Regions from separate parts of the Paenibacillus kribbensis genome, predicted to be linked through region 2. Evidence: riboswitches for the same ligand, from Rfam matches in the RefSeq annotation. Region 2 holds a riboswitch; each other region holds the start of a gene.
What was found. Region 2 has a riboswitch for cyclic di-AMP ahead of B4V02_RS04965 (TrkH family potassium uptake protein). Riboswitches for the same ligand answer to the same signal wherever they lie in the genome.
Positions count from the first base shown of each region.

Region 1: another riboswitch for cyclic di-AMP. It lies ahead of B4V02_RS25080 (resuscitation-promoting factor); the one in region 2 lies ahead of B4V02_RS04965 (TrkH family potassium uptake protein).
Region 3: another riboswitch for cyclic di-AMP. It lies ahead of B4V02_RS11610 (3D domain-containing protein); the one in region 2 lies ahead of B4V02_RS04965 (TrkH family potassium uptake protein).
Region 4: another riboswitch for cyclic di-AMP. It lies ahead of B4V02_RS24690 (C40 family peptidase); the one in region 2 lies ahead of B4V02_RS04965 (TrkH family potassium uptake protein).

Region 1 covers NZ_CP020028.1:5,624,545-5,629,534, forward strand. Annotated here, with positions in the region: gene rsmA (16S rRNA (adenine(1518)-N(6)/adenine(1519)-N(6))-dimethyltransferase RsmA) at 1-87, opposite strand, end outside; gene rnmV (ribonuclease M5) at 95-640, opposite strand; gene B4V02_RS25080 (resuscitation-promoting factor) at 788-1,936, opposite strand; cyclic di-AMP (ydaO/yuaA leader) riboswitch at 2,211-2,412, opposite strand; gene B4V02_RS25085 (TatD family hydrolase) at 2,614-3,384, opposite strand; gene B4V02_RS25090 (HD domain-containing protein) at 3,427-4,710, opposite strand.
Region 2 covers NZ_CP020028.1:1,080,903-1,085,892, forward strand. Annotated here, with positions in the region: gene B4V02_RS04955 (CPBP family intramembrane glutamic endopeptidase) at 1-1,221, opposite strand, end outside; cyclic di-AMP (ydaO/yuaA leader) riboswitch at 1,483-1,632, shown strand; gene B4V02_RS04965 (TrkH family potassium uptake protein) at 1,831-3,171, shown strand; gene B4V02_RS04970 (potassium channel family protein) at 3,190-3,867, shown strand; gene B4V02_RS04975 (LysR family transcriptional regulator) at 3,873-4,778, opposite strand.
Region 3 covers NZ_CP020028.1:2,566,219-2,571,208, reverse strand. Annotated here, with positions in the region: gene B4V02_RS11625 (PspA/IM30 family protein) at 1-338, opposite strand, end outside; gene B4V02_RS11620 (NADH:flavin oxidoreductase/NADH oxidase) at 424-1,446, opposite strand; gene B4V02_RS11615 (polysaccharide deacetylase family protein) at 1,757-2,563, shown strand; gene B4V02_RS11610 (3D domain-containing protein) at 2,761-3,426, opposite strand; cyclic di-AMP (ydaO/yuaA leader) riboswitch at 3,434-3,607, opposite strand; gene B4V02_RS11605 (amino acid ABC transporter ATP-binding protein) at 3,877-4,599, opposite strand; gene B4V02_RS11600 (ABC transporter substrate-binding protein/permease) at 4,586-4,990, opposite strand, start outside.
Region 4 covers NZ_CP020028.1:5,514,785-5,519,774, reverse strand. Annotated here, with positions in the region: gene B4V02_RS24700 (4a-hydroxytetrahydrobiopterin dehydratase) at 84-383, shown strand; gene B4V02_RS24695 (GNAT family N-acetyltransferase) at 477-983, opposite strand; gene B4V02_RS24690 (C40 family peptidase) at 1,211-1,711, opposite strand; cyclic di-AMP (ydaO/yuaA leader) riboswitch at 1,717-1,854, opposite strand; gene B4V02_RS24685 (hypothetical protein) at 2,099-2,926, opposite strand; gene B4V02_RS24680 (M1 family metallopeptidase) at 2,938-4,950, opposite strand.

The DNA of each region.
Region 1 (4,990 bases), 1.2 Mb from region 2:
TCCCAAACTCTTTTTGAACGAAAAACCGTGCCGTTGAATAATTTCCTTCGTACGGCGCGGTGTTGCTATATCTTGAATCCCTGTCATACGGATATCACAATCCTTCACTTTCGATTTGCGCCAGCGCACTGGCGAATTCCTCACGGCTGATCTGAAATACAGCGAGCCGTTTATGCAGCTGCTTTCCGTTGCAATAGCCAATACCCAGTATATTGCCGAGCGCCATACGGCGTGCAGCAGCATTTGGGTGGGTGATCAGTCCGGCGTCAATCAAATCCGCCCACTCAATCAGTGGATCGGCTCCTTCCACCGTCGTATGTACTCGTGCGAGAGCGTGTCTGATGGCCTCTGGTGAAGCATTCTCCACCCCAATATCTCCTTTACGCGTCGCTTCCGCCTCGGGTATAAAGGCCTGCTTGCAGCCGGGTACCTTGGAGGCGATAATTTTGCGGATGCGCTCTCCTGCATGATCGGGATCAGTCAAAATAATGACACCCCGCCGCTCCTGCGCCAATGCAATTTTGCGCAGCGTCATTTTATTAATGGCAGAGCCGCCAGTTTCTATTGTGTCCGCTTCAACAGCACGACGAATAGCCACTGTATCATCCCGACCCTCGACCACGATCACTTCCTTGATCATTTTACGTTTCCCTCCACTGCTACACAGCATGCTATATTTATCTTTCCCTGCTTTTGAAAACAAAATAAGAAGAGGATATCCTCTTCTTAGCATGGCATAACTATGATGTTAATACTATCGCATTGCCCTGAACATACACAAGCCGTTTTAGTTGATTTCAGGCTTTACCGGTCCGATTACATATACGGTTTTACCGTGCTTGCGACCAAATTGGTTAGCCCGGCTCAAACTCTCATAATACACATCGATTTTGTGGCCTTTAATGGCGCCACCGGTATCCTCCGCACGGCGGAAGCCCACCCCTTCAATGTACACCCACCAACCGATTGGAATGATGCTTGGATCGACAGCGATGGTCCGTCCTTCCGTGACACGTGTACCGGAAGCCGTACGTGTACCAATACCCGGCTCCTGTGAGGAATACGCCGTCATGGATACGTTCTGCAATACTTTACTGTATTTAAAATCTACACCAGCTTTACGGACAGCATTGCCCGAACTCACCCGAGTTGCCTTAACGGCATCTTCCGGACTGACAGAAGCAGCCAGAACGACCGGTTTTTTCTTCGTTCCTACCGCAATTATCTTATCCACACGCTTCTGTGCAACTTCCTTGTTGACCAGCTGCTTGGATACCAATTTTCCGTCATGGTATACCTTCTGAACGTGCTGGACGACAACACCTGATTTACCGCTTTGGAGGACCCGATTATCGCCCTTATAGAGACTCGGATCGGACGTTTTGATGACCTGATAAGGCACCTGTTTCTTCTGTTCGACCTGCTGTTTCTTCACGCGGACGATTTTTATGTCCATGTTAGACGAAACAGAAGCATCGAGCGCAGGGTAAACCTTGTCATTTGACGATAATTTATAGCCCGAAGTGCGAATGGCACCCTCTACTGTATTTTCTGTTGTGTACAGCTTTTTCGTCTCATTGCCTGAGGTCACTTTAACTTGATTGGCACGTTTGATGATTACGCGATCCCCATCCTGTATGGCTCCGTTCAGCGGCATAGAAATCGTATCATGCGGCTGCAGTGAGATGGAATGCTCATTGAGCAAATCCTGGAGCTTGGATTCCCGGGTTTCTACCGCAGATGCCTTACCATTGATGACAAAAAAGACCTGTTTCTTGGATTGAGTGTACACCAGAATTGAAATCATAATCGTTAGTGCAATTAGAAAAATAGCGACCAAAGCAGCCTGGCGCACATTTTCCTTCTTCCAACGTAATACGTAAGACATGCTGGATGAGCGTGACTCATGGGTCTCCTCTTTTTGGAAAATGCCCATTTCCTCCGTCCTCCTTACATAGCCCGCCGTCTAGAGTAAGACATAGTTGAGATTTGACGTGACTATAACAGATTTTCTACAAGACAAGCCCGTAATGCGACTGTCCTGCACCATGTACCCGTCTTCGCGGCATGCTGTCCTCCCCTGTTTAACCACAGTATGATGACAGATTTTCTTTTATTCACAAACAAAAAAAGCCAGAGAAAGAGACTAGAGAGCTCTTTCGTGGCTTCCAGCATGTAGTGAATATGCGGAAAAATCATGCACGAGATGGCTTCTCTCTTGTTTACGCTTACGGGGTTAGCTGTCGGGTTCGGACGTAGAGAGTCGCCCTAGCTTGGGTCAACCGCTCATGGCGGTCGCCTTCACATTCACCCCGAAGACCCAGAAAGAAATCGAAATATGGCTTGACGGACTTGCAGTAAGCCATACCGGTTCCCCCGTTCCCTGTAAAAGGGACTCAGCGAGACTGGTTCATGAAATGACTTGTTGGAGTTTACATTAAATCAACAATTCACTGAAAAGATGATATCCTGTTTCTATGCATGTTGTAAAGCGGGTTTCAAGTACATTTTCCAAAATATTCGGTTAAAATATTGTAATATTCTCGAGTTTCCTGCAACAAATTCATGATTAGCTCCGTCTATCTCATTATTTTGGTTGGTTTCTTCTCTTTCTCATCTGATGTCAAATCGTTCCAAGGCATTTTGGGTCGTTATGGACACCAATTCCTCCACTGTGATCCCCTTGATTTGGGCGGCAGCCTCTGCCACCAGTCTCACATGTGCAGCCTCATTTCGTTTTCCACGAAATGGATGAGGTGTCAGATAAGGTGCGTCCGTTTCAATGAGCAGACGATCCATCGGAACCTGTGCAAGCACCTCTTTGGGCTGCTTTGCATTTTTGAACGTAATTGGCCCACCGAAGGAAAGGTGAAAGCCCATATCCAGCACCATTTTAGCTGTCTCCCAGCTTCCGGAGAAGGAGTGCATGACTCCGCCAACCTCGCTCGCTTTTTCCTCGCGTAAAATCTTAATAATATCTTCATGCGCATCCCGGTTATGGACAACAATGGGCATATTCAGCTCCCGAGCCAGACCAATTTGATTCCGAAGTACCCGGTGCTGTACATCCTTCGGTGATGTATCCCAATAGTAATCCAGACCAATCTCCCCGATGGCTACAACTTTTTTGTGACTGCATAACGATGCAATCCACTCCAGGTCGCCCTCCTGCATCGTAATGGCATCTACAGGATGCCATCCGACTGCCGCATACATAAAATCATACGTCTCGGCCAATTTCATCGTGGATGGAATCGTCTCACGATTAAATCCGATATTAATCATCCGGGTTACTCCCGATTCGACAGCACGCGCTATAACTTCTTCACGGTCTTCGTCAAATTGCGGCGCATCCAAGTGAGTATGAGTGTCGAATAATTCCAAGTTACTGATCTCCTTTTTTTACTTTCATTGTTATACAGTTGTCTATTGTTTGACAAAATAATTCCTTATTTCGGCAGGAAGCCTGTCTTTTACCCCATTCAATTTATTTTGGGGATAATACATATGATATTTCCCTCGGTGAATGCCACTAATTGAGCGCACAATTTCCGAAACTTCAGAAATCTCTCTCACCTCACCCTGACGTCCAAGCAGTAGAATCTGATTGTCCGTCGAGCCACCCTTCCGAAACACATCATAAGGAAGATCGGTTGGAAAATCAATTTCAAGATCATATTCCGGGTGCAGACCAGCTTCAGCCAAAGCTCCTCGAATACTGTCAATGGTATCTGTATCCATATTATCAATCTCTACATATTTATACAATTTACGATCCATAAAACGAGTGCTCAGATCGCTTAAAATGTCGTCCTTTTCTCGTTTCCACTGGCCAAATACCGTCTGAATCAGAGACTCGTCGAGCATCAGATATTGTTCTACTGTAAGGTCTCCCTTCAGAAGGTCCGGAAGCGGGTCCAACAGAAAACCAAACTCATATCCGTTTTTAAACAATTCCTTCGCCCGCTTAAAAATTTTGCGCAAAAGGATTTCCGAGCTGCGTGTTACAGGATGAAAATAAATTTGCCAATACATCTGATAGCGTGACATCAAATAATCCTCTACCGCATGCATGCCAGACTCCTTTACGACGATTCTCCCATTATGTGGACGCAGCAACCGCAAAATACGATCCAAGTCAATGGTGCCGTAGTTGACACCTGTCGAATGAGCATCCCGCAGCAGATAATCCATACGATCGGCATCCAGCGGACTGGTTACCAAATTGACAACGATTGGCTTGTCATACGTTTTGGCAATGACCGCAGCCACCTTTTGTGGAAGCTCCTCATCGACCTGCCGCAGCACGGCGTTGATCTTCGTATCCCCCAGTACAATGCGACACGTCCAGTCCTCATGGTTCATATGAAAGGCTTCTTCTATGGAATGGGAAAATGGACCGTGTCCCACATCATGCAGCAAAGCGGCGCACAGAGCAACCAGCCTTTCCTCCTTTGGCCAATCGGGAAAATCCCCGCGTTCAAATTGGGAAATAATACGTCTCGTAATTTCATATACGCCTAATGAATGTGAAAAGCGACTATGCTCCGCTCCATGAAACGTAAGATAAGATGTGCCCAGCTGCCGGATACGGCGTAACCGTTGGAACTCCGGCGTGTTAATCAACCGCCATATCGCTGTATCCTGAACATGGATATAGTTATGTACCGGGTCTTTAAAAACTTTTTCTTCACTAAGTGGCTGGTGCAAGATATCAACTCCTTTAATTTTCGGAATAATGGATTAAAATACATTAAAATCCTAAATCGTTTCCCTCATTCGACATCATTTGTCGTAATATGTCGAATTATAGTTTTTATGCATTTCCAAATCGACAAAAGTGATAAATCATCTGAAAAATAAGGTAATAGACACGTATCAAGCTCTTTAATCAAAATATTTTTGCATAATCAGCCTGTTACTACTTTTTTTAGGTTGACTGTTTTGGGAATCGTTGGTATAGTAATTATCAGAAAAGAGAAAATTTTGT
Region 2 (4,990 bases):
TGTGGAGAACGTATTGAAGGTACGTTCCAGTACAAAGAACAAAATGGATTGTACTCCAAGTAAAATAAAGGCCCACAGGTAACCAACATACATACTGCGAAGCACATACAGCCCGTAGCCCGGCTCTTTGGCACGTGGCCATGCATTCAGTCCAACCTGACGCATAAGCCCGTCACCGCCGACCAGGGAGAAATAGAGTGCTACGGTCATAGCGAAGGAAACACCAACCTGGAAAACCATGAGAAATATAAGCATTCCCCGGCTGCCTGCTTCTGCTTGCAGTAAAGGCAGCATGTTCAAGGTCCCTGCCATAGTAGCAACAAAATACACAACGGACAAAACAATGCCGCGTACAAAGGAAGTGTGGCGTCGTGTGAGAGACGCGTAGACAATCGCGAGTACGGCCAATACGAAGGTAAACAAGGCATAACCCGCATAGGTCATCCAGTTGGCCCAGTAGGTTTGCTTTTTGACATAATCGGTATAGGACGATGGGGCAGAAAAGCTCTGTGTAAACGAGCGAACATCCCCATCTTCAAAAGTAAACGCCAGTGTAAGTACCGAGGAGCCGATTTGTTTTCCGTCCACGGTATACTTTAATCCACCCTCCCCTTCGTTGGTCACGAGCTTCAAGTCCGACGGCTTAAAGCCAAAGCGCTTGACCCATACAGAGGCTGCCTGCTCTTTTGCTTCAAGCGTCATGTCGCCCTCAGCCGCACGAACAAGCCTGCTGCGCGCTTGCTCATCCGTAGAAATATCGGCTTGTGCGTAATTGGTACTGGAGGTCATTCGTTTAAAGCTAACGACTTTGCCAGTCGATAAATCCACATGAATTTGCAATTTTCCCTTCGTGGAAGGATCTGGGATATCGACCCGAAAAGTTTCGTAAGGGTAGCTTTTTTTCCATGTACGGTCGTACTGTTGAAGCAGTTTTTCTCTGGATAAATAACCGTACAAATCCGTTTCAGCCTGATAGGTGACGACAGGCATTTCTGGCGGTGATTCTGTATAGCCCAGCTCGGAGCGAGCGAAGTCTAATGCGTGGTTAACCGCTTCTTGTTTGCTGATCGTCGCTGTGCTCATCAATGATTCTGGACTTGGATTGCTAAGCGAGGGAATCAGCAATTGAAAGATAAAAAAGCAAATCAGGCCAATCCCGCCCAACAAGCCTAATCTTTTGAAGTTGGCCGAGAGCACGACCGGTTTCCCGATAGGATTCATGAGTTTCCTCCTTAATCTGTAAATAAGTGCATCCATTAAAGATATCATACTGCACAGGTTCCCGCCAACACAGCTGTGATATTCATGAAAATGGAGTGAAAGCACCCTAAAGTTTCAATAAAATAAGATAAACTGCGATTAAACGCTGCCTATTCGCAAAATAAAGCCAAATTAACGTTTTTTAGACAAAATCGGTTTTGTGATCTGGATACAGAAGGATTATAATCTTGAGGCAATGCCTATAAAATCAATAGGTAACGCCATACATTTGAGCCGAATTTCCATAGGAAAACGGGGGAACCATTGTTACTGGGGTGAATTTTACAGCCGGTCTCGTACTGGACGTGTGAATAGGGCATACTGTGCTGCCCGAATCCGTCAGCTAACCTCGTAGGCTGTGACAGGGACCCAGTCAGGCACTCGGTTTTCCGGTGTCTTTTTTTGTGTATAAGTGTGAAAATAAAAGTTTGCTGAGTTAAGGACGCTGCGCGGTCCATTTGATCTTCCGATCGCTAACGCTTCTCCAGATTTAAATGGACCGCGTAGCGGGCTTACACCGTATTAAATCACTGTTTTTATAGTTTTAAGGAGTAGGAGAAGTGATGATTCATGAACCCCAATGCCGGCTGGCTTCGGCTTTCTCCACCGCGGATATTTGTTGCGGGCTTTGCCGTTATCATACTTATAGGTAGTTTATTGTTAATGCTGCCGATTTCCAATACAACGGGGAAGCCGCTTGCGTTTATAGACGCTTTGTTTACAGCGGCTTCCGCGACCTGTGTCACAGGACTTGTCGTTAAGGACACGGGGACTTTTTTTACAACCTTCGGTCAGGTGGTGATCGCTGCGCTCATTCAGGTCGGCGGTCTCGGTTTTATGACCATGGCAACCCTGATCGCGCTGGTGTTCAAGCGTCGCATCTCCTTGCGGGAGCGTCTCATTTTGCAGGAGGCGATGAATCAGACCTCTGTAGAGGGGATCATCGGCTTGATCCGTAAGGTGTTATTGTATTCACTGGTCATTGAGGGCGTGTGCGCTACGATATTTGCGGTTCGCTGGTCCTTTGACATGCCTGTAGGCAGGGCGATTTATTTTGGAATCTGGCATGCGATTTCCATGTTTAACAATGCTGGTTTCGATTTATTCGGTCACTTTCGCAGCCTGACAGGTTATGTATATGATCCCGTCGTTAATTTTACCGCTATGTTTTTGATTATCTCGGGAGGCATCGGCTTTGTGGTGATGTCGGATCTGGCAGAATATCGCAAACGTCAGAGACTGACCTTGCATACCAAGGTGGTACTTAGCATGACGGCTGCACTGATTGTAGTCGGTAGCCTTGTCATCTTTGTTTTCGAGTTTACGAATCCAAACACATTAGGCTCGCTCGATTGGGGAGGCAAGCTGCTGGGATCTTTATTCCAGTCGGTAACCCCTCGTACCGCTGGTGCTAATACGCTGGATATCGCAAGCCTGCGGCAGGCTACGCAGTTTTTCATCATTATACTGATGTTCATAGGGGCTTCCCCTGGCTCCACTGGTGGCGGGATTAAAACGACAACGTTCGCGCTACTCGTTGGAGCGGTGTTTTCTATGCTGCGAGGTCGGGAAGATATTGTATTGTTCAAGTATCGGCTTGCGCAAGCACGAATTTACAAGGCTTTGACCATTACTCTGTTGGGACTGTTGTTCGTGATTGGGGTAACGATGATTTTGTCTGCCACCGAAGATCATCATTTTCTGATGATTTTGTTTGAAACGGTGTCTGCCTTTGGAACGGTGGGATTGTCGATGGGGCTTACACCTGATTTGACCGTTGTTGGCAAGCTGGTGATTACTCTGACGATGTTTGCAGGTAGACTCGGACCGCTCACGCTGGCTTATGCACTTGGCCCCAAAAAGGGTAAGGAATTATATCGGCATCCGGAAGGCAAAATGATTATAGGATAGGGGAGTTTTCGAGTAGATATGAAAACGCAGCAGTTTGTAGTTATTGGCTTGGGACGGTTTGGCTCAAGCCTGGCTTTGCAATTGGTGGATATGGGGTGCGAGGTACTTGGCATCGACCGCAATGAGGACGTTGTAGACAGCATGAGTGAGCTGCTGACGCATACTGTTGTAGCGGATGCTACCGATGAGGATTCGTTGCGGTCGCTAGGTATCCGTAATTTCGATTGCGGTATTGTTGCTATTGGGGATGACATTCAGGTAAGCATTCTAACCACCATTTTGCTGAAAGAGCTGGGTGTAAAAAAAGTCGTAGCCAAAGCGATATCTGTGCTGCACGGACGGGCATTGGAAAAGCTCGGTGTGGACCGTGTCATTTATCCTGAACGGGATATGGGAATACGGGTGGCCCATCAGCTGGTTACGCCTAATTTGCTCGACTATTTGGAGCTATCCAAGGAATACAGCATTGTGGAACTAAATGTACCCGCATGCCTCAATGGCAAAACGTTATCAGAGCTGAATGCCCGTACCCGCTTTGGCTGCAGTATCGTGGCTCTTCATACGGCGAACGGTATTCTCATTGCGCCAACGGCTATGGATCGGCTAAAAGCGGACGATATTATGGTCATCATCGGTTCCAATGACAATATCGCCCGCTTCGAGGATGAGGTCGTTAACGTCAATGAAGAAGGCTAACCGTGCTACACCATACGATAGCCGGCAAACGACGCGCGTGTTTCGCTAATCCAGCTTCGCGCTGTCGAGCTGAGATCTGCCGTCTCTGAATAAATGAGAGACGTCGTTCGGCGTGTCTCCTTCAAGTCCGGTAAGAACAGCGCAGTGAGTCCATTATCCCGCAGCAGTTCGCTGCGCAAATAGGATTTGGGCAGTAACGCAGAAGCCTTACAGGTTGGAAGCAGGCGAACAATGGCCTCGAAGGAGTCGATTTCCATCCGGATATCGGGCATGATGCCGCTGCGCTGGAACAAATCATCTGTCAAGCTGCGATACCAGGTTCCTTTGGAGAAAATAATCATTGGCAAACCCTGCAGGTCTTTCATCGAGGCCGTTCCTGCTCTGGCTGTTAATTCATGTCCTAGCGGAACGACCAGCTCCAAATGATCGTCAAATAGCGGAATGCAACGCAGTCCGGCCTCATGAATGGCAGACCCGACAACACCGGCGTCTGCTTTTTTGTCACGTACAAAAGCGACGATTTCATGAGTTTTGCCTGTGAGTAACTTCAGCTCGGTTTGGGGATGCTTGCTCATGAAAGCTTCGACGAGGGTGGGCAGCGTCGTTTGGAGTGTCGTGAGACTTGCGCCCAGGGTGAGCATGCTTTGGGCTTCGTTTTTGTGCCGGGACAGCTTTTGCAAAAAGCGGAGCTGTCGTTGCCGTTGCTCCAGTGCGAAGGTATATACAAATCGTCCGGTTGACGTAATTTCGAGCCGTTTGCCCCGTCGATCAAAGAGCTGCACACCCAATTCTTCCTCCAGCTTGGCGATTTTACGGGACAGGGCGGGCTGGGACAGATTAAGCAGTTTGGAGGCTTTATTCAGGCTGGATTGCTCGACAATGACAGCAAAGGCATTCAAGTCCTCAAACATATCATTCACTTCCTCTCTATATGCAAAAAAGACATAATAATTAATACGTATATTGCAATTCCATTATAAGCCGAAAAGGAGTAACATAAAAGCGACACAAGATGTTCACACTTTTGATTTTCCTTATAAGGGACACCTTGTTGGACATTTCCTGTCGGAAACTGTCATTTTATATGTTATATTACTAACATTGAAAACGCTATTATTGGAGA
Region 3 (4,990 bases), 1.5 Mb from region 2:
GCTTTGTTCTGCTCGTAACCAGCCTTGAACTCGTTCATTTTTTGCTCGGCAGATTTCTTTTCTTCCAACGCGCGACGGGCCAGATCCACATTTTGTGCTTTCGCTGCGGTATGAGCCTGCTCTTCACGTTTTTTCACCAAAGCCGCTTGCTCTTCATATTGCTGCTTGAATCTCTTTTCAATAGCAATTTGAGCAGCTACCGCTTTCTCGGCATCTTCCAGATCCTCTTGCATATCACGAATGTATTGATCCGTCATTTTGACTGGATCTTCTGCCTTGTCGATAATCGCGTTAATGTTGGACATCGTAAGATCTCTTAATCGTTTGAAAATAGACATGTGAAGTTCCTCCTAGAGTTGAATGCTTAAATTTTAAGCTCTGTACACATGTTTACGCAAGTTTTGCATGAGGGTTTCAAAAATTCTAAAAGCCGCGCAGGTAAGGCTCCGGGATATCCGCTTGTACTTTCAACGCCCGCGATGCATGCAGCGCCCAATAGGGATCACGTAACATGGCACGGCCTATCGCTACCAAATCCGCCTCTTTCTGCCGAACAACCCGGCTGGCATCCTCATAATCATCCAGTAAGCCAACAGCAATTACGGGCACATTCAGCTTTTCCCGGATGTGATGGGCCAAATCCACCTGATAGCCAGCACGCGCAGACGGACCTCCGCCCGAACCAATCGGCCCCTCGCCACCGGAAGAAATATGAAAAATATCCACACCTGCATCGCGATAGCGTTCCCCTGTGCCTGATATGTATTCCACATCATAACCGTCCTCGACATATTCTTTGGCAGATATCCGCATGATCACAGGCATATCAGCAGGAACAACCTCTTTAACAGCACCTACAACCTCAACACCAAACAAAGATAAATCCTGTCCATACTCATCTTCTCTGGTATTGGTTAAAGGGGAATGAAATTGATGGATCAGATAACCATGAGCGCCATGAATCTCAACCGTGTCAAAACCGGCTTCCACTGCGCGACGCGCACCTTCTTTGTAAGCTTGAACCAGTTCCCTGGCTTCAACTGTCGTCAAGGCGTGCGGTACTTTAAAGCGCTCACTAAAGGGTATCGAGGACGGAGCCACAGGCTGCTCAGCATCCTCAGCCTTACGACCGGCATGGCCTAATTGAATTCCAATTTTGGCACCGTATTTGTGAGCTTCCTCCACAATTTTACGATATGCAGGAATATGGTCGTCACTCCAAATGCCCAAATCACGATCCGTAATGCGTCCATCCGGGTGAACCGCTGTCATTTCCACAATAATGAGTCCAGTGCCGCCTACCGCCCGGCTAACGTAATGGACATGATGCCAATCCGTCGGCTTTCCGTCCTTGGCCTCCACGCTGTATTGGCACATCGGGGGCATAACAATCCGATTTTTTAAAGCCAGCCCCTTTAATTGATAAGAAGTAAACAAGTCGGTCACTTTTATCCATCCTTCCTTCAATTCCATGTCTGTACAATTATGAATTGCATCTCCATTATACATCAGTTGTCACAGTATACCGAATCCGTTATCGGGCTAAAACCTGCTAAAATGCTGTTGTTTTCAGTCAGGTTAAGAAAATATGTACGTTTAGCTTCGTCATCTTCACTCATATCCATCATCATATGCTATCATCCCATTGCATATGAGCCTAACCCGATTTAGCGGCATAATTTTAATAGGGCAGGTGCATAATAGCTGAGAGCACCACTAGGTACCACGTACCACTGGACGGAAAGGGGGAATACATATGCCGTACAGAGGAGTGTTACCAAGTATGGCACTGTTACTAGCATTTACGAGTTTTCCTGTTCACGCGGATGTGCCTCCCAGCATCGGAGCGCACCATCCCAAGGAAGCGGCAGTTACTTCTTCTGTACATCAAAGTACAGACCGGACAGCTCCTACCTTAGGCATGCTGCGAAAAAAACATGCCGACATTTTTAAAATGTGCGGCCCGCATACCCGCCAAATTGCCTTAACTTTTGATGATGTACCCGATTCCAGGTATACGCCACAGGTTTTGGATGTTTTGCACGCGAACGGCATCAAGGCCACCTTTTTTATCGTAGGTCACCGCGCGGAGAGACATCCGGGTATCATCCGCCGTATTATCCGTGAAGGTCATGCGATAGGGAACCATTCTTATACCCATCCGGATTTCAGGAAGGCTACACCAGAACGCTTTCGCAATCAGATTACGAAAACAGAACGTATTTTACAAGCCAGCGCCGGTTTTCGTCCCAAGCTGATTCGTCCACCATATGGCGAAATCACGGAGCCTCAAATCCAGTGGGCACGTCGCCATGGCTACATGATTGTCAATTGGAATGTAGACTCCCTCGACTGGAAGGGACTAAGTAAAAAACAAATCCAGCGCAATGTGATCCCTGCTACCGGGCCCGGCTCCATTATTTTAATGCACGCAGGCGGAGGCCAAAGCTCCAACCTGCAAGGCACAGTCCAGGCCCTTCCGGGTCTAATTCAGTCCCTGAAGGCCAAGGGCTACAAATTCGTTACAGTTCCCCGGCTGCTCCACACATCGGAACGGAAATAAAGGGGTTGTTTAAGGAGCAAGCACCGAACTAGATTCAACCAAAAAGCTGTCCTGCTAGCAGATGCATTCTGCTAGTCAAGACAGCTTTTTAGGTGTGGGCCTGTTTTAAACCTGATCCCATTTATTAAATTGTACAATCTATGCATTAAGTTTACATAATATATATTATGTTTGTTTACTCTGTGTTCTAGCTAATGTTATTTATCAATAACGTATAATTTCACATTTTGAAAGCCAAAATCGTTCACAAATGATTTGCTGCCAGGAATAAAGATATCAATTCGCTTGCCTGTAATGGCACTGCCCTGATCGCGGGCGACGGCCACAAAAGAATGGTCTGGCAGGCCGGGGTGGGAATACCCTGTAACTAGCACCTTCGTTCCCATCGGAATTACGTTCGGGTCTACCGCAATCGTACCTAGCTTAAGCGGATTGCCGTAGTAGTCTACCGCGCCCCACTTGCCATTTTCATCACCTGCGGCAGAATATGCTGTAGCTTTAACATCAACTACTTTACTGTAATTGAATGTTTTGCCCCATGCTTTAATCGTTGGACCCTCATTTGGTTCTGTCTCCTTAAGAAGCTGTGGCTTCGAATCCGAAGCAGCCTTCACACCTGTGTCACCAGGCACCATAATTTGCAGACCTGCGTATATGTTGCCTGGGGCAATATTCGGGTTTGCCTTCGTCAGTTCGTCTACCGATACTCCATAACGTTGAGCAAGCAAGAAGAAGGTATCGCCCTCTTTGGCGGTATGTAGCGAAGCGGCATTCGCTACTCCGGCTGTTTGTGCCAGCCCTGCAATAGCTGCGGCAAGCACCGCAAATTTCATGGTTTGTCCAATACGTTTCAGATGTTTCAAAAGATATGTACCTCCTCTGTTATGCCTGCGAAGTTAGCTGTCGGATTCGGACTCAGGAGAAGCCCTATGCTTGTGCAATTCACCCCTAGGCAGCTTCCAATCCTATCCGTCTTATGACGAATCGGAATGACTGCCGTTGTTACGTCCCCCGCACTTCCCATAGTTTTGGTCCAAGCATTCGGCGTATATCATGAGCTTTATGCTGGCCCGGCAAGTTTTGGCTTACTGCATAATATCACAATTTTGTAACCTTATCTGCATGAAAATGTTGGGAACCTTGAACATCATACTATATTCATTACAATTTTGTCACTATGAAATCGGTATCTATTACGAAAATATGGGGAAATAGTGACAGAAAAAGAAAAATCCCTCCTGTCAGACATAGGACTGTGGTCAAGACCCTATTGACTGCGGAGGGGTTGCTTTATAACTTAATGAATCAATTCGTTACAATACTTTGGCAAGAAAATCTCGGGTGCGTTCATGGCTTGGCGTACCAAAAACCTGTTCTGGTGTCCCTTGCTCCACGATTTGGCCCTTATCCATAAAGATGATCCGATCCCCTACCTCACGTGCAAAACCCATTTCATGTGTGACAATCACCATCGTCATGCCGCCTTCAGCGAGCTTTTTCATTACATCGAGAACTTCCCCAACCATTTCAGGGTCCAAAGCAGAAGTAGGCTCATCGAACAGCATCACGTGCGGCTGCATCGCCAAAGCGCGTGCAATCGCAATCCGTTGCTTTTGACCGCCGGAAAGCTGGTTCGGATAGGTATTCTTCTTATCCTCAAGCCCAACGGTACGCAGGAGCTCCAACGCAATTTTCTCTGCTTCCTTGTTGGACTGACCTTTAACCTGTATTGGTGCGAGTGTCAGGTTTTGCAGCACTGTTTTATGCGGGAACAGGTTAAAATGCTGAAACACCATGCCCATTTTCTCCCGAGTCGCATTAATGTTATGGCCACGGGCCGTTATCGGCTCGCCCTCAAACAAAATCTCGCCGTCTGTCGGCTGCTCCAGCAGATTCATACAACGCAAAAACGTACTTTTTCCCGAACCACTGGGACCGATGATAACGACAACTTCCCCCTTGGCGATTTCTATATCAATTCCCTTTAAAATTTCGTTTTTGCCGAACGATTTACGCAGTTGCTTAACGGTGATCACTGGCTCTCAACTTCCTTTCCCATAAACCCAGCAGCTTGGACAAGCTGAATGTCATTACAAAATAAATAGCGGCCGCGATTAAGAACGGACTTAATCCTTCGTAGGTAATATTCTTGATGACCTGGGCCTGATACATAATATCCACCATACCTATAGTGGAAATAATGGACGATTCTTTAATAATCGTAATAAATTCATTACCGATTGCAGGCAAAATAGACTTAAAGGCTTGCGGTAAAATAACATGACGCATAGCTTTGCCCCGTCCCATACCGAGCGAGCGGGCAGCTTCCATCTGACCACGGTCTACCGCCTGGATACCTGCACGGAAAATTTCAGCCAAGTATGCCGAGCTATTCAGTGACAACGTAATTATACCGGACTGGAGTGG
Region 4 (4,990 bases), 1.3 Mb from region 2:
TGGTAATATGTACACCACTATATTGTAGTTTTGGCCGCATAAGCGGCTGAAAGGCTTCCGTATAAATGGGGAGGAGTCGTAATATGCCTTTTACACAAGAAGAGATTGAAGCACATCTGGAGAAATTGGAGGGCTGGGAACTGGAGGAAGGACGTTGGATCGTTCGGAAATATAATTTTTCCAGTTTTATGAAAGGGATTGCATTCGTGGATGAGGTTGCTGCTATATCTGAAGCATTCAATCATCATCCGTTTATTACGATTGATTACAAGACCGTGACTTTGCGTTTGACCTCATGGGATGATGGCGGTATTATGGCCGTGGATATTAAGGAAGCCCAACAATATAATGAAGCTTTTGAGAAAATGCGTAGCAGTCATTAAGCATGCAGTCATTAAGTCAGTAATGATCTGCTGGATGATGATAAAAGCGCCTTCGCTATACAACAGAGAAGTTGTATGCCGAAGGCGCTTTTATCATAGAGCCTGGCTCTGGTGGTCGGGCTGATATACCATACAATAAAATGGCTTTTTGCCATCCGGAGTCAGTCGTTCATAGGTATCTGTAAGCTCAAATCCAGCTGCCTTGTAGGCCCGGATGGCGCGCTCATTCCAGGTGAGCACCTCCAGATCAATTTCATTCTGCGGATTGCGCCGTCTGGCTTCCTCAGCAATCGCACGGACAAAATCGGAACCCCTGCCTTGTCCGCATCTGTCGGGATGCATTCCAAGACCCAGCCGGGTTACACCAACCATAGGGAAATATTGCGCAAATCCCGTCAGCTTGCCCTCCTCATCCAATACGGCAACATATTGCTCTTGGCGAAGTGTGGGATTCCCAAATTCGACTTCCAGCGCCTTCATTTGTTCCCAGGGCAGCCAGCCGTAGATATTGTAGGGTGGATCATAGCGCCATTCACAGATTGCAGCTGCCTGATGCTCGTCCATCGGTACGATCCGAAAGTTAGATATTGAGGCAGGCATGTCTTCACATCCTCCTTTTACAGGTACTTAAACTGTTAACAACAGATTGTAGACAAGTTACAGAGGAATGGCAAGCGTGTTTACTTTCTCGTTCGCTAAAATTGAAACCTTTTGAGATGTCAGTTCGTTAGTAATCATAATCATTGCTGATGTTGGGGACATAAAAAACCGCAATTCGATTCCGGCCAGAATCAAATTGCGGCTAAGGTTAGCTTGCTATGCGTCAGTTATTCTACATTGTCGTCATCAGGAGTTTCAGAAGCTACGGCGTGGTAAGCGTCAGTGCTCATGATTCTTTTTGCACCGACATAACGGTTAGCATAATAATTTTCGTTCAGTGAGCTAACTACTACACCACGTGAAGACGAGGAGTGAGCGAATTTCCCTTCACCTACGAAGATACCTACATGGGAAATGCCTCTTCCTGTTGTGTTAAAGAACACCAGATCTCCAGGTCTCATTTCATCGCGGGATACGGAAGATCCCATTTTGAATTGTGAACCAGATTGATGCGGCAGTTTAATTCCCAGTTTGTTAAATACATACATTGTGAAGCCGGAGCAATCGAATCCTTCGAGTGTAGTGCCTCCGCTTCTGTAGCTTGTTCCTTTGGCATCTTGGATGATCTGGTCCATCTTAGAGTCTGCATATGCACTGCCGCCACCGAATGTAAAAGATGTAAAGGCAATGGCAAGACCCATGGCTGCGATCGTTAGCTTCTTCTTCAAAAAAAATATACCCCTTCCAATGCCTGCGAGGTTAGCTTAAGGATTCGGTAGAAGGTTCCCCTATGACCACTCTGTTGCGAGATCAATTCACCCAAACTGGTTCCCCCGCTTCCCAGGTGCCAGGAATTAGGCTTAACTTATGATGTGCACCTTGGAGAGCGTATTCACTATAACGAGCTTTTGAGATAAAGGTTACAATAAAGATTACAAAGTTGTTACTATCAGTTCACTGCGACTATTGTAACAAAGTCCGCTGGCTTTGGCAAATGTTTCATCGCAAAAAGTTACAAAAAAAATCTGTCCCTGATATCTCAGGAACAGATTTTGTTAAAAGTATGCAGTTAGGTGCCGTTTGTGTAGGAATGAACAGAGATTTTTCGACAGAGCTCAGCTTCTGCTGGAAATATCGGTATGCCACAGCCGGTATTGAGAGCTGATGTGCCACAGTCTGACCAGACTGGTAACAAAATGATACGATTGCTGGAGAATGAGTGCCAGCATACCCGTCCAAATCATTGCTACGGTGCCGAATAGAGCGAAGACAAGCAGCACACAAGCACCCAGCAAAAATGATATGCCAATAGCTGGGACGATCTGGCGAAAAAAGGCGAGCAAGGACGACAGTATGGCGTGACCACCGACGGTGCCCAACTGCATGTACAGGATGCACTGCCGGATGAACCAGCCATATGCGATCCATCCGATGGCATATGGCAACATATGCAGAAGGTAAGAGGGAGATTGTAGCGCTCCTGCTACAATAGGGTAGAGCCTCGGCATCACCCAGATAGCGGGAAGCAGTAATAGTCCCAGCTCAATGATGTAATAAAGCAGCGATGACAAGCCATGGCGTTTCATTCCACGGAAGAAGGACAGGCTTTGCGGCTCGGTCGCATAGGTATGCAGACTTTGATATATTCCGGCTCTAATGAAGGGAGTGATCAGCATACGCAGCACCGTCGCTCCCAGTAGTACCCACAAGTATATATGCACTTCCCGGTTGTCCATGAGGGCAATTTGGCTTTCCATCCAGAACAAGGTCTTGCCCAACTCGTTATGCCCCTGATCGGGGTAGCGCAGCAGTAGCGGGATTACGGCGGATTGCACCAGCCTGTAGAGAAATATTCCCCACAGCAGCTGATACAGAAACAGAATAATGACAATATAAAATTGTATGCGCACAAGCGCCCAGCCTTCTTTTATAACCGTCCGCATCTATAGACACCTCACCATGACAGACTTCCAAGCAGTGTCTCCAACAGCTTGGTTACACTTATGCTCCAACGAGTTTGCTGCCTTTCGTTCAGTTCGGCCTTCAGGCTATTGTTGATATGCTTGTTCTCCAGCGCAATGGTATATAGCGGATCAACGGTCACGTATGAAACGGGAGAGGCGCTCTTGAGCCGATAAGTTGTGCTTTTACCCGCCCCGTCCCAGGCCTTGAATATCGTTGTCCCATCCTTGAAGGTAAATTGAACGGGGATTTTGGGATAATCCGCACCTTTTTTGCTCAGCGTCACGACCGCTTCATATCCTTTCTCCAGCTTGTGGTTCGTGATGCGATCCACCGAGAAGTCCGCCATCTGGCCGTCATATACATATTGTTCAAAATAGTGGCTCCATGAGCGTCCGGTGACTCTCTCAACGATACGTTGAAAATCCTGTGATGACGGATGTTTGAAACGGTACGTCTGGACGTAAGTGCGCATGATGCGATCCATTTTTTTTATTCCGACCTGACGTTCAATGCCCTGCAGTACCAGCTTTCCTCGAGAGTAGGCATTCTGCCCATACGCTGCAGAGGAGCCATACTTCCATGACTCGCGGTTTAGCGGTTGAGGAGATGCTATCTGGCCTGATTGTAGCGGCAAGTTGGGGGTGAGCCCGTATTCCTGCTCCATAAGTCGTTCCTCTGCATAGGAGGTGAAGCCTTCATCCAGCCACGGTTCCTCAAATTCATTATTGGCTACCATCCCGTAGAAATATTGATGTCCAATTTCGTGAACTAATGTCCGCTCCAGGTTATAGCCGGGGTTCAGGTTATCTGCGGCGGCGGCCGTGATCAGTGTCGGATATTCCATACCTCCGGCGCCATTGCCTGTTTTGGGTGGAACCACGATGGACAGGGTGGAGTATGGATAAGGCCCGTACCATTTGCTGTAATACGAAAGGGCGGCTTTGACTGCGCTCAAATAGCGTCCCTTGAGTTCCTTGTGCGACGGGTCGAGATACAGCTTGATTTTGACACCGGGGACTTCAGCAGAAGAAAAGGGTTCTTCTACGGTTACAAAGTTGGGTGAAGCGGCCCAGGCAAAATCGTGCACGTCATCGGCATAAAATTGATATATTTTCTGTCCATTTTGTCGGACTGCTCCGCGAGTGGGAAAACCGGTTGCGGCTACGATGTGCGTTTCAGGTACTCGAATCCGTATGCTGTAAATTCCAAAATCGGCATAAAACTCGGAGTTGCCATGATACTGATGGAGATTCCAGCCCTCCTCGGCACGCCCGCGCTGTCCTGCAGTCTCATAAACGCTGAGCTTGGGAAACCACTGTCCTGCCATTACAAAATCATCTGTCGCGCCCATCCGTGCGAAAATGGCAGGCAGCTTGACCTCAAACTTCATATATAGTGTAATTTCTTCGCCACCTCGTACCGGCTTGGGCAGACGTACCTTCATGAGCGAGCGGTCATTTGCGTTACCGTCATCCGGTTGTACATATTGAGTACGGTGCAGAAGGGATAAGCCGTCTTCCGTCTTGAGCTCAGTCAGCGTCATGGAGCCGAAGCCGTCCTTGGGCATGGTGTCTCCGCGCAGCTTGCCCCCGGATTCCTTCATAAAGGTGGTATCCATGGAAGAAAAGGCATTTGGGTATAGATGGAGATACAGATCGTTCACGGTTTTCTTCCCCGGATGCTTCCAGGTCATTGTCTCTGTACCTCGCAAAACCTGTCCTTCTTCCAAGGAAACATCAATGTGATACTCCACCACCCTTTTGCTGAGAATTTCTGAGGCAGGCTGTGGAGGATTCTTAGGCAGCTCAGCCAGGATGTTTGCCCCTGAAGGCTTGCCCGTATCTGGCGCAAGCGCAGACTCAGACTGGGAGCCACGTGCTGGTTGGCCTATGGATTGCGGATCGGATGACGATTGTGGCTGCCAGGCAAACCATAACGTCCCTGCGAGGAGACCGAGGGCTAGTGTAGACAATAAAACGATTTTGGTGCGTGCTGGGGTCATACAATGGATACCTCCCGTTGACAAGCATCTACAGCATGTA